2 regions of the Paenibacillus suaedae genome follow, and region 2 is predicted to be linked to the other one. Evidence: riboswitches for the same ligand, from Rfam matches in the RefSeq annotation. Region 2 holds a riboswitch; the other holds the start of a gene.
The links. Region 2 has a riboswitch for cyclic di-AMP ahead of RQP50_RS25875 (hypothetical protein). Riboswitches for the same ligand answer to the same signal wherever they lie in the genome.
Positions count from the first base shown of each region.

Region 1: another riboswitch for cyclic di-AMP. It lies ahead of RQP50_RS14265 (3D domain-containing protein); the one in region 2 lies ahead of RQP50_RS25875 (hypothetical protein).

Region 1 covers NZ_JAVYAA010000003.1:188,856-195,004, forward strand. Annotated here, with positions in the region: gene RQP50_RS14250 (transporter substrate-binding domain-containing protein) at 42-827, shown strand; gene RQP50_RS14255 (amino acid ABC transporter permease) at 980-1,636, shown strand; gene RQP50_RS14260 (amino acid ABC transporter ATP-binding protein) at 1,629-2,351, shown strand; cyclic di-AMP (ydaO/yuaA leader) riboswitch at 2,611-2,779, shown strand; gene RQP50_RS14265 (3D domain-containing protein) at 2,789-3,499, shown strand; gene RQP50_RS14270 (polysaccharide deacetylase family protein) at 3,585-4,757, opposite strand; gene RQP50_RS14275 (dihydroorotate dehydrogenase electron transfer subunit) at 5,151-5,852, shown strand; gene RQP50_RS14280 (dihydroorotate dehydrogenase) at 5,833-6,149, shown strand, end outside.
Region 2 covers NZ_JAVYAA010000008.1:213,921-220,069, forward strand. Annotated here, with positions in the region: gene RQP50_RS25845 (glycosyltransferase family 2 protein) at 1-1,305, shown strand, start outside; gene RQP50_RS25850 (hypothetical protein) at 1,353-1,640, shown strand; gene RQP50_RS25855 (restriction endonuclease subunit S) at 1,664-2,008, shown strand; gene RQP50_RS25860 (hypothetical protein) at 2,008-2,313, shown strand; gene RQP50_RS25865 (hypothetical protein) at 2,306-2,605, shown strand; gene RQP50_RS25870 (hypothetical protein) at 2,799-3,191, opposite strand; cyclic di-AMP (ydaO/yuaA leader) riboswitch at 3,568-3,757, shown strand; gene RQP50_RS25875 (hypothetical protein) at 3,828-4,235, shown strand; cyclic di-AMP (ydaO/yuaA leader) riboswitch at 4,250-4,427, shown strand; gene kdpF (K(+)-transporting ATPase subunit F) at 4,731-4,808, shown strand; gene kdpA (potassium-transporting ATPase subunit KdpA) at 4,863-6,149, shown strand, end outside.

The DNA.
Region 1 (6,149 bases), on a different contig from region 2:
AGCGGGGAATATTACACATATACAGAGCGGGGTTGGAGCAAATGAAATCATTAAAAATTGTTGCAGCATGCACACTCATTCTATCATTATTAGTTGGTTGCGGTGCGAAGGAAGACCGTCTAGCAACTGTACAAGAGAATAAAAAGCTGGTACTCGGCACGAGTGCTGACTATCCACCATTTGAATTCCGTAAAACAATCGACGGCAAGGATCAAATTGTCGGTTTCGATATTGAGATAGCGAAGGAAATTGCGAAGGATTTGGGCGCTGAATTAGAGATTAAGGATACATCACTGTCGTCATTGCCTGAGGAACTGAAGACAGGCAAGATTGACATCGCAATCGCGGGACTAGATCCAACGCCTGAGCGGGAGAATGCAATGGAATTCTCTACACCTTATTACTTGGCGGAAGCAGGGGTTATTGTACGTGCTGCAGACAAGGATAAGTATAAGTCACCTGAAGATTTGAAGGGCATGAAGATCGGCGTACAGCTTGGCTCAACCTTCGAGGATGTCGTTCAGCAAATCCCTGATGCGAAGAAGGAAATGCTGGATAAGGTGAACGACCTCGTTCTTGCACTGGAGTCGAATCGTTTAGAGGCTGTCGTTGTGGAGAAGCCTGTGGCAGCGGCATTTGCTGCGAATCGCAAGGAAGTCGCTGTCGCGCCGGTGGAATTGAAGCCAGTAAGTGAAGGATATGTAATTGGAGTACGCAAGGGCAGTGTGAAACTGCGTGATGAAGTGAATAAGACGCTTGAACGCTTGAAGCAGCAGGGCAAGCTGGATGAATTCATTACACAAGCGGTACAACTGGCGGAACAATAAGATCAGATGGATTGCATCTATATGCGGTCTATACGGATCTCGATGTGATATGTTCGCTCCTCGTGGGAATTCAACCAGTGAGGAGCTTTTTCTCTTTATATAGAAGAAATGCAGATTAACAGTCGTGATAGATAGGGAAGGGGAAGTTTGTCATGTTCGATTGGTTCGACATGTTATGGACGTATAAATTAGGATTTGTATCCGGTGCTGGCATAACCGTACTGCTATCCGCGATATCCGTTCTGTTCGGATTACTATTGGGAGTGGCCATTGTCTTGATGCGGATGTCTAAAATAAAGCCGCTTAAATGGTTTGCTGTCACCTATATCGAGGTGTTCCGTGGAACACCGCTGCTTGTACAATTATTCATTATTCATTATGGACTTGCAGAGTATGGCGTAGAATTCAGTGCACTAACATCTGGAGCGATTGCTCTATCCTTAAATAGTGGTGCGTATTTGGCTGAAATCTTTCGTGCCGGCATACAATCGATCGACCACGGTCAATTGGAAGCAGCTCGTTCTCTCGGAATGTCAAAACCAATGGGGATGCGCTTGATCGTACTTCCACAAGCGTTCCGCAATGTTATTCCGGCGATCGGCAACGAATTTATTACGATTATTAAGGAGACTTCAATTGTCAGCACCATCGGGATTGCAGACTTGATGTTTGAGACAAATATCGTTCGTGCCAAAATTTATTCAGCGATGGGACCACTGATTGGAGCAGCGTGTATCTATCTCATTCTAACCTTCACTTTATCGAAAGTGGTGGCACGTTTGGAAAGGAAGTTGAGCGAGCATGATTAAAATTCAAAATTTGCATAAATCGTATGATAAATTGGAGATTTTAAAAGGGGTAAATGTCTCTATTGATCGTGGTGAAGTGGTTGTAGTCATAGGCCCTAGCGGATCCGGAAAGAGTACTCTCCTTCGTTGCATTAATTTGCTGGAAACTCCGACACAAGGGGATATCCGCTTCGAGGATCAGTGCATCACTGACAAGTCGCACAACATTAACAAAACACGTGAAAAAATGGGGATGGTATTCCAATCGTTCAACCTATTTCCCCATATGACCGTGCTGCAAAATATTACCCTTGCTCCAATAAAGGTGAAACATGTGCCAGAGGCTGAAGCAAATAAACTAGCAATGGAGCTGCTTGGCAAGGTTGGATTGGCGGATAAGGCCAAGGCATTCCCTAGACAATTGTCCGGTGGACAGAAGCAGCGTATCGCGATTGCGCGAGCACTTGCTATGCAGCCGCATGTGATGCTGTTCGATGAGCCGACATCAGCGCTTGATCCAGAGATGGTCGGCGAAGTGCTTGAGGTCATGAAATCACTCGCCGGAGAAGGAATGACGATGGTAATCGTAACTCATGAGATGAACTTCGCACGTGAAGTGGGCGATCGTATTTTGTTTATGGATGGCGGCAATATTGTGGAGGAAGGTTCTCCAGACCAATTATTTAACCATCCTAAGCATGCTAGAACGCAGGATTTTCTAAGCAGAGTATTGTAAAGAGGTATTGTAAATATATAGGTGTTCGAATAGGCATCCTTAGGGGGTGCCTATTGTTGTTTGCTTTATTATGTAAGCGTTTTCGTTTACAAATCTGAAATATGTGCTATGATAGAAACAGAAAGATTACAAAAATGTCATCTCTGATTACAAATTTGTTATGAAATAAAAAAAGTTTGAAGCTTCAATCCATTGGGGGGCGCGGGTTCCAGAGACTTACCATCATATTCCTGCGCACAGGTTACAAAATTGTGATATGATGCAATCCGAGCCGAAACGACACACCCGTACGGGGGACTATTGACCGGTGTTCGATATTACGAGAACACCTTGGGGTGAATCGCTTATTCCGCAACTTGGAATGGCGTAGGGGAACTCCTTGACCCGAATCCGACAACTAACCCCGCAGGCTAATGCACAGGAGGAAAACAAAACATATGCGTAAAAGAATTACACTAACGATTACAGCAGCTTTACTTGGACTTGCGTCCATTCTTCAAATTTTGCCGGCACAGGCTGAGCCCTATACGGTAAAAGAAGGAGAAACGTTCTATTCAATTGCTAAGAATTACAACATGAGTGTTGAATCCGTATTGTCGGCAAACCCGACAATTAATCCGAAAAATCTGTATGGTGGACTCTCCATCGAACTTCCAAGCCCTGTTGTTCAAAAGTCGGTTTTGGAAGGGATGCCAGTCAATAATGCTTTGGGTGTAGCAAAAAATGACGAACAGGCAGTCAAAACGGCTTCGAATAATCAGAAAGCAGCAGTACAACAAGCTGCTCCTAAAAATGTAGTTCAATTGTCCTCTGGACGTACAGCGACATACAAGAAAACGATAAGCATGCGTGCAACAGCTTATACCGCTCATCCGAGTGAAAACGGAAAATGGGGCGCAGTAGATGCTTTGGGTAATGCATTGAAACTAGGTACAGTTGCGGTCGATCCAAAAGTGATTCCGCTTGGTACGAAATTGTATATTACGGGATATGATTTCAAACACTTGCCGACAGGCGGTATGGTTGCTGTAGCTACGGATACAGGCGGTGCAATCAAGGGGAAAAAGGTTGACATATTTGTACCGGTAAGCAAGAAGACAGGCAACACATTCGGCGTGCAAGACGTTAAAGTATACGTGTTGAAATAATATCTACTATTATATATAGATGTAGATGAATACTTACAATAGCAATTGAACAACAAGCCTCGCCATTATGGCGGGGCTTGTTTGTTTATTCCTTCTTTTCCTTCTGATCTTGGAGCAGATCAGGCAGGGTGACGAATTCATATTTCCGCTCCCTTAACTGCTGAATAATCGATGGGAGTGCTTTCACGGTTCCATGCAGATACCCATTATGTGTGCTTCCGCTGGCATGCTGCAATACGATGGAACCTGGGCGTACCCCACGCATCACATTTTGCAAAATACGTGAAGCGGTTAATCCACGCCAATCGTTTGTATCTACATCCCAATTGACGACCATGTATCCATTATCTCCTGCCCAGCGCAATTGCTCTTCGTTGATTTCTCCATATGGCGGACGGAAGTATCGAGGCTTATATCCGGTAGACTGCTCGATAATGCGTTCAGTATCCTTCACCTGGTGTTCAAAAGCTGGAAGCGTCAGCTTTGTCAGCAACGGATGATTGTACGAATGATTACCGATCACATGCCCCTCGCGCACCATCCGCTCGACGAGTCCTGGATAAGCCTTGGCACGAGAGCCAACGAGAAAGAAAGTGGCTCGGATATTGTGCTCCTTCAATATATCCAATACAAGCGGCGTAATGCGGTTATCCGGTGCGTCATCGAAGGTGAGCGCAACTTGTCGTTCTCCATGACGCTGCTTCGCATTCAATTTAAAGATATGTGGGTACTTCAACCGCAGTTCCGCAATCGTGAGATGCTGTTTCTTCATCTTATGCATGCTGGAGCGGGATGATTGTGAAGCTTGCGCCGCAGATTGCGACGGGGTTGATTTCTGACACTTGTGCTGGCGTTCATTCGAAGAGGAAGAACGCTGTTTCTGCTGGCCAGATTCTGACTCTGCCTGCTGCGACTCCAGTCTCTTCTGACTTTTCTGGTTATCACGCTCTTTATGCTCAGCTGATATGGTGAATTTAGGCATCTCAAGATGATCCGATGAAGCTGCATTCTCTTGCTTCTCCTTAGCATGTGGGGAATGCATGTTCACAGAGTCTGCCTTGAAGATACGTGGTACTGGATGAGTGCGATCTTGTCTCCACAGACTGTCTGCTGATGAATGGATCGATTCCGACTGATTTGGCTTGCTTGGTGGAAGATTGGGTATGGGAGGCGTTGCTTCCTGCGAACGATGGAAGCAGCCAGTAATACAGAGCAAACAAAGGGATAGTACAGATAAGCAGATTCGACAATGTTGCATAGCGCCATTCCCCCATTCCATAAACAGTTCAATGTTCTTGTTATGTCCTTGGGGTGGTAGAAATATGCCCTTCCACTTACCTAGTACGGTAGGGAAATAATCTCATCGACTATAATTGTTAGGATGTTCACTTGTAACTTCTTGCTAATATTCTGAAAATTTGCGAAACCATTGTCACAATTCATACGCTAATGTGACATGGGTCACAGTGGGATGTCAACCAGAACATGCATAGTAGAAGTGTAAAGGTGAGAAAAGCTTATGCATAGGCCATATAGGCAGCAATCCATAAGGTTGTGAATGTGGGCTTTTCTTACGAGCAGGAATCTGCACATCTCAATAAACGTGAGAAGGATGCAGACTGTCCTTACTCGTGAAAAAAGGAGCATACTTGTGTATACGATTCTTTCCAACGAACGCATCTCTGAAGGCATTTACCTCATGACGGTGGAGGGTCAATTTCAAGCAAGCATGGGTCAATTCTTTATGCTGCGAGCCTGGAATACGGCACCTATTCTGTCTCGTCCAATTAGCATCTGCAATTTGGAGAAGGATAGCATCCAGTTTCTGTACAAGATTGCAGGAGAGGGTACGCGTTTAATTGCACAGCTACGTGATGGAGACCGTATCCAGCTAGAGGGGCCATTCGGCAATGGCTTCCCGCGAGTGGAGGGACGAACTGCACTTATCGGAGGCGGTATTGGCATTGCACCCTTATTATATACGGCGAAGCAGTTGGATAAACCGGATATCTATCTTGGCTTTCGAGGGCAGTCCTATTTAACGGAAGCATACGAACCTTACGCGAATGAGTTGGTTGTCCGTGTAAACGGCAACCTCCTAGATGACGTGGACTTAAGTAAATACGATAATGTGCTGGTGTGTGGTCCATTGGGAATGATGAAGGCAGTTGCCTTGCAAGCAGAAGGCTTGGATACGAAGGTGTATGTATCTTTTGAAAAACGTATGGCCTGCGGAATCGGGGCTTGTTATGTATGCTCAGTAAAGAATAAAAACGGCAACCGCAAAGTATGTGCGGATGGACCTGTATTTTTGGCGGAGGAGGTGGAATGGCATGCGGAACTTAGCTTGTAATGTAGCCGGCATTCCGTTCAACAATCCGATCGTGATGGCATCGGGAACGTTTGGCTTTGGGCAAGAATATGCCAAATTATATGATATTAACAAGCTGGGGGGCATCTCCTGCAAAGGACTCACCCTACATCCACGTCTAGGGAATAACGGAACCCGGGTGTGGGAGACACCAGGCGGCATGATGAATAGTGTTGGGCTTGAGAATCCTGGTATCGATGCATTTTTGGAAGAGGAAATGGAATTCTGGGAAACGATTGAGCCCGTGAAAATTGCCAATCTTGGCGGCAGTAATATAGA
Region 2 (6,149 bases):
TCAGGGAAGGGCAAGGGTGACCGGAGGCAAGACCGATTCGATCATGGTTATTCGTTAGGTTATGTCAGAGGCTTTCAGGCAGGTCAAGAACGGTATGGCACCTCATTCGACGGAACGAGCATCATTTTACCTGTTTATAATCAACGGAATCAGCTGGAGCAGTGCTTGGACAGTATTTTCTCGAATACGAACAGACCGATCGAAGTGATCGTTGTTGATGATGCCTCAACCGATGATACGCTGGCCTATCTGCAAAGGCTTAGCGGACAGATTAGATATCACAGCCATGAGACCAATCGAGGTCTGGCAAGTGCAATCAATACTGGATTGATGATGTCCAAAGGCAGCACGATATGCATATTGAACAGTGATACGCTCGTAACGCCGAATTGGTTGTCCGGTATGCTGAATTGCTTACACAGCAACATAGAATTTGGTATGGTTGGATCAGTGTCGAACCGTGTTGACGGCGAACAGCAGATACCTGTGCCTTACGAACATATCAAAGATATGTATGACTTTGCTGCTGAATATAATATCCCAGATGCAAGTCGGTGGCATAGCACAGATCGTTTGTTCCATGTGTGCCGCCTTATGCGCCGCAGCACATTTGAAGCGAATGGATACTTTGATGAGCGATTTGAGAATAGCGGATTTGCAGATGAAGATTATCATTTGCGCATGCGGCTGCTAGGGCTCAAGCTTATCGTATCGAGGGACGTATTTATCCATCGCTCGTTCCAAGCAAGCCTGCAGGAGCAGGATGGTCACACTCAATCTAGTCAGGATAAGCATGCGGCTTTCTTTCAAGAGAAGTGGGGCAATGCTTATGATTGGCTTCAGCGTATTCGTACGCAGCATGGGATGCTTGCGGGCCGGCAATGTCAGGCATTTTATCCGTCTCAGGTGGCAGTTACTGGACTAAACGATGCAAATTATTGGATTGAAAATGGGGCAAAACGTCCTGTTCAAGGGGAGTTGCGTATCCCGATTGTAAGGGTAAGTCAGCTTGAATTGCGAGGCTGGCCAACAGGAGTACCAATTGAGGCTGCTGCGGTTGCGCAGAAATGGAGTAAACAGCATGCAACAGAGGGAAAGATTCCTGACGGTGCTGTATTTAAAACGGAACTAGGAAAGTATTATCGTCGTGAGGGTGAAGCATGCAGAGAGCTTGTTAGTGATCATGCGCTGAACCGCTGGGGATTCGCTGATAAGGTAGCAATCCGTACGGAACAAGAGAGAAGCGACCTAACGGAACAGTTGCCAATTATGGCGCACCCGGTCATTCATTCCTATCACATTTGAGGAATTGAAGAATGGAAGCTAGGCCTTGTGCTTGGGAGGGGAGAATATTGCAACATTTCATCACGGACATGATTGGTCAAATGTCATATACGCAGCGGCATATGGCGCGCGTGCTTGACGCAGAGCGGCATGTAGCGGTTCGCATGGCGCAAATCGTGCATGCACTGCCGGATGTTGACCCTCAATTCGGGGGGGAGAACGATTATAAGGAATACTCCCAGGCATTAACGAAAAGTATCGTAGCTTATCTGAACGGAATCGCGGAGCTAGAGGAAGCGATGGCGGAACAGCTGCAGCATGTGTTGAAGGAGATTTCGGATGATGCAGAGGAATAATGCGCATGCAAGGGGGGATCTGCATGAATAGAGAACAGTCCTATCACGGCATTCTGGAGGCTATGGCCAAGATGCAGGGCAATGTAGCGAAGATCCTAGAAGCTAAAGCAGTAGAGGCCGAGAAGATGCGCAACTGGACGTTGAATCATATGACAGAGCATTCGTTCACGAATCATCGGGAACAGATTGTCGAACCTCTTGACGTGCATGCGCAAGTGGTTGAAGTAATCGAGAGTTTGACGAAGCTGCAAGTCAGTCTGTCCCACAATATGAAGGTACTGCTCCGGCGTGAGGAATCCGAGGGTTACGGGGATAGCCTCGGAGGGGGCATGTTGAATGGAGAGTTCGGAATAGGAGACAAAATGTAATGGCTGCAGCGCACGAGGAGCAGCAGGTGCAGATTGAAATGATCAAGGCTATTGTGCAGAGCCAATCCGCATTGGCACGTATGTTGAATCAAATGGCTGACCTCACAGCACATTCAGAAGCTGCAACGAAATTGCTCAAGGACAATATTCGTCTGTTGTCCATGTATCAGCTTGCACTATGCGGCATGGTCACAGGTTTTCAGACCCGTATTCGCAAGACAGGCACAGCTGCGCCTCCATGGCTGCATCCGGATTGTCAATTCGAGGAGATGAGAGTGGAGGAGGGAGAAGTTGCAAGTGAATAAGCTGAAGCGAGCACGGAGATCCCGGCGGCAAATAGGACAGCAGAAGTTGGTTAGCGGCACTGCATCAACGGGAAGCGTAAGGAAAGCGGGCAAGCAGGTTCCGCAACGGAAATCGCAAAGCCGTCTTCAGGTTGTGAAGCAGCCCGATCGTCGGCGTACAACGAAGCAATTTGCCTCAACACATTCGACTCATCATCGCATTCAGCATCCTGCATATCAAGATGGATATCGGGTGGGGTATGCGAAAGGATATGAAGATGCACATCAACTGTCCTATGCCAATCAAGCATAACGAAGTGAACAGTCTGACGCTTGCATGGGCAAGAGGAGGGCTGTTTTTTAATAGCTATCGAGTGATAGGATTCGGGCAAGAAGGAACTTGAACAAGTATCACGTTTGGGTAAACGGGGTAGAACGATGCGCAGTTGTATGCCTGCGCATCGTCAGAAACTTGATTTTCGTTTACAGCTCTCTATAAATTGGTTTCAAGGGGAGAGACATAGCTTCCTGCTTGAATGTGGCTCCAGTTGTATGACGTCAAGCGTGGTTCCGCCTACCAGAGGTAGATCGAGCCACATGCGCATAACGCTTGCTCCCCATGCACGAGGAATGATCGTATCCCACATGATTCCACGCTGCTGCACTTCCCATTGGGAGATCGCCTTGTGAGCTCGTAGACGAGTGCTGCCGCTATAGTTGTGTTCCGCACTGTCGAGTAGCTGTTCACGCGGTTGAAGTCGAATATAAACAAGGTCGGAAGCAAGATGAACGTCCATCTCTTCTGGTTGAACGATTCTGTCTCCATGCTGCTCGCTCCATTTTCCCCAGTGTTCAGATAGCTTGTGACTTAGTAATTGTGCAAGTTCTAGGTCTTGCATATCGTGCCTCCTCTCGATGAGATGCAATATCTGCCGTGCAGATCGAAATCGATTGCAAGCAGCGTCTCAGTTGTTGTGCGTATCCTACCTTTTGGAATAGAGATTGTAAATAGAATCCAATCCAGGAAATCCAAACAAATGGTCAAACAAAGCGTTTACATACAGGTATTTATTTAAATTTCTTTGTTTTTCTCATGAAATCATCGCCGCATAAGCAAAGTTGAGAAATTGCGAGGTAATGATGCTGTAATGAGAGATAAGATGGGATTAGTTGATCACAATTGCCCGGAAATGGAGAAATTATGGTTTTCATTTCATTTACAGCAGGAGGGGGAAAGGCGTAAGATTCAGTTCAGCAACAACAACGTTATCCGTTGCGTCTCAATCGCTGAATTCCGCAGGAAGCGGAAGCGGGGGAACCAATCAAGTGAATGGAGCTGAGTGGACAGTCAGCAGCCACCGTTCGCATGGGGTGAATCCGGCACAGGATTACTGTCCTGGCTGGTAGGGCGACTCTTCGCGCCCGAATCCGTCAGCTAACCTCGTAAGCGTACGGGAGAGGCGCGCCTGATCATATGGCGACGCACCTCTTTCTTGCAAGTAGGGCTTCGGACAGATGAACAGGAGGAACTGGATATGTACGATGCGGACCGGGTCATTACAGTGTTCGCAGGCTGTGAGACGGGGATTGAATTCATACGTCAGTTGAAAGGAGCAGGATATTCGGTGGCGGGAATTGCCCATAATGGGCGATTGGCAAAGCGATTAGAAGGTATTGGCGTTCATTCCATATGCCGGATCAATACGACGGAGCCGAAGGCGTGGGCCGTCCCTCATGTCCCGATTGGCCGAATCTATGTGTTTGAACAGAGCTTTGCGCTTTCCTGCCGGCTGCTTCAAATATGCCGGCAATGGACGACGGATCCGATCACAATCGTGACGAAACGTCATCATCCGCAGTCGATCTACCGATTGCTTGGCGCGAATTACGTCATTTATACGCAATCGGATCAAGTTTCATTTTTACTATCAGATATCATCTAATTAATCCATATAGGCAATGCTCACCGCTGAATCCCATTCATGGGAACGGGGGAACCAACGTTAGTGCGCCAGCTGTACATCTGCAGTTCGCGCAAGGGGTGAATCCGGCACAGGAATCCGTTCCTGGCCGGTAGGGCGACTCTTCGCGCCCGAATCCGTCAGCTAACCTCGTAAGCGTCCAAGGAGGCAGCCTTTATTTCGTCGTGGAACATTACGCGCACGTTTTTTTGACGATGCGCGAAATAGGCCACACGGAAAGGGTCCCTCTTTCCGTGTGGCTTTTTGTGTTGCCTGCGCGTTCCTACTGAGCAGGAAGTCTTGGTAGGAGCGGGATCGCGGCAGCATTGCCTGGAGAGATGAGAACCTTATTCAGGAGGAGGAAGGGACTATGTTTGATGCAGTCATGATGATTCTTCTCGCACTGCTTGGACTAAGCGTATTGGGTATTCTCCATTGGTGCAAGACGGAAGTGGAGGAACGGGGTGATCGCTCATGATGATCGTGTTATTCACCTTAATTACGGCACTGTTCATTTATTTGCTATATGCCTTAGTCAAGCCGGAACGATTTTAGTTTGGGCAGAGTGATTATTGATATTTGTACATTAGAGAAGGGTGGAACGGAACAATGAGTGCAATCGAATGGATCGCCATTGGAATTACCTTATTGCTTGCCTTGGCGATAGCGCGTCCGATCGGAATATATATGGCAGGGGTGTTTGATAATAGCGGAGCTCCAAGACCGCTGGATCTTGTATTTGGTCCGATAGATCGTATTTTATTTAAGTGTTTCGGCATTAAGGATCAATCGCAAAGCTGGAAGGCATACGCCTTTACGGCAGTTGCCACGAACGTGCTGATGATTGTGGTGACGTATGCAATATTCCGCCTTCAAGGGGTATTGCCGCTCAATCCGAATGGCATTCCTGGCATGGAACCGGGAGTAGCATTCAATACGGCGATCAGCTTCATGGCGAATACGAACTTGCAGCACTATAGCGGTGAAAGTGGACTGTCTCCGCTGTCACAAATGACGGGCATTATTTTCTTGATGTTTACGTCACCTGCTACTGCGCTAGCGGCAGTAATGGCCATTATACGAGGGTTGACTGGCAAACCGCTCGGCAACTTCTTGGCAGACCTTGTGCGTTCGATTACGCGCATTTTCCTGCCAATTGCGATCGTTGCCAGTGTACTGTTCATCTGGAATGGGGTTCCGCAATCCTTAAGTCCAATGGAAAGTGCAGTAACTGTTGAAGGAGCAGAGCAGCACATTCCGCTTGGGCCCGTAGGCTCGATGATGTCGATTAAGGAGCTTGGCAACAATGGCGGTGGCCATTATGGAGCGAACTCCGCACATCCATACGAGAATCCGAACGGTGTGACGAATTTAATTCATATTTTACTCATGTTGATGCTGTGCACGGGGCTGCCGTTTGCCTACAGCCGCATGGTCGGCAACAAGAAGGAAGGGCGAGTGCTGTTCGTCTCCATGGCAATCTTGTTCCTCATTATGCTCGGATCATCGCTTACGGCCGAACATATGGGCAATCCTGTGCTGAACACAGCAGGATTAAGTGGAACAGGCAGCATGGAAGGGAAGGAAGTGCGCATTGGCGTTGTGCAATCGTCACTGTATTCGGTCGTTACGACTGCATCGGAGACGGGCGGAGTCAATAATATGCATGACACGCTGACACCACTCGGTGGCTTGATCCCGATGGCGAATATGATGCTGAATACCGTATTCGGCGGCGTCGGTGCTGGATTTATGAACGTGCTGCTGTACGTCATGATCGCCGTATTCCTATCCGGTCTCATGGTCGGACGGACACCTGAATTTTTGGGCCGCAAGCTGGAAAGTAAGGAGATGAAACTGCTGGCGGTTACCTTGCTGGTGCATCCGATATTGATT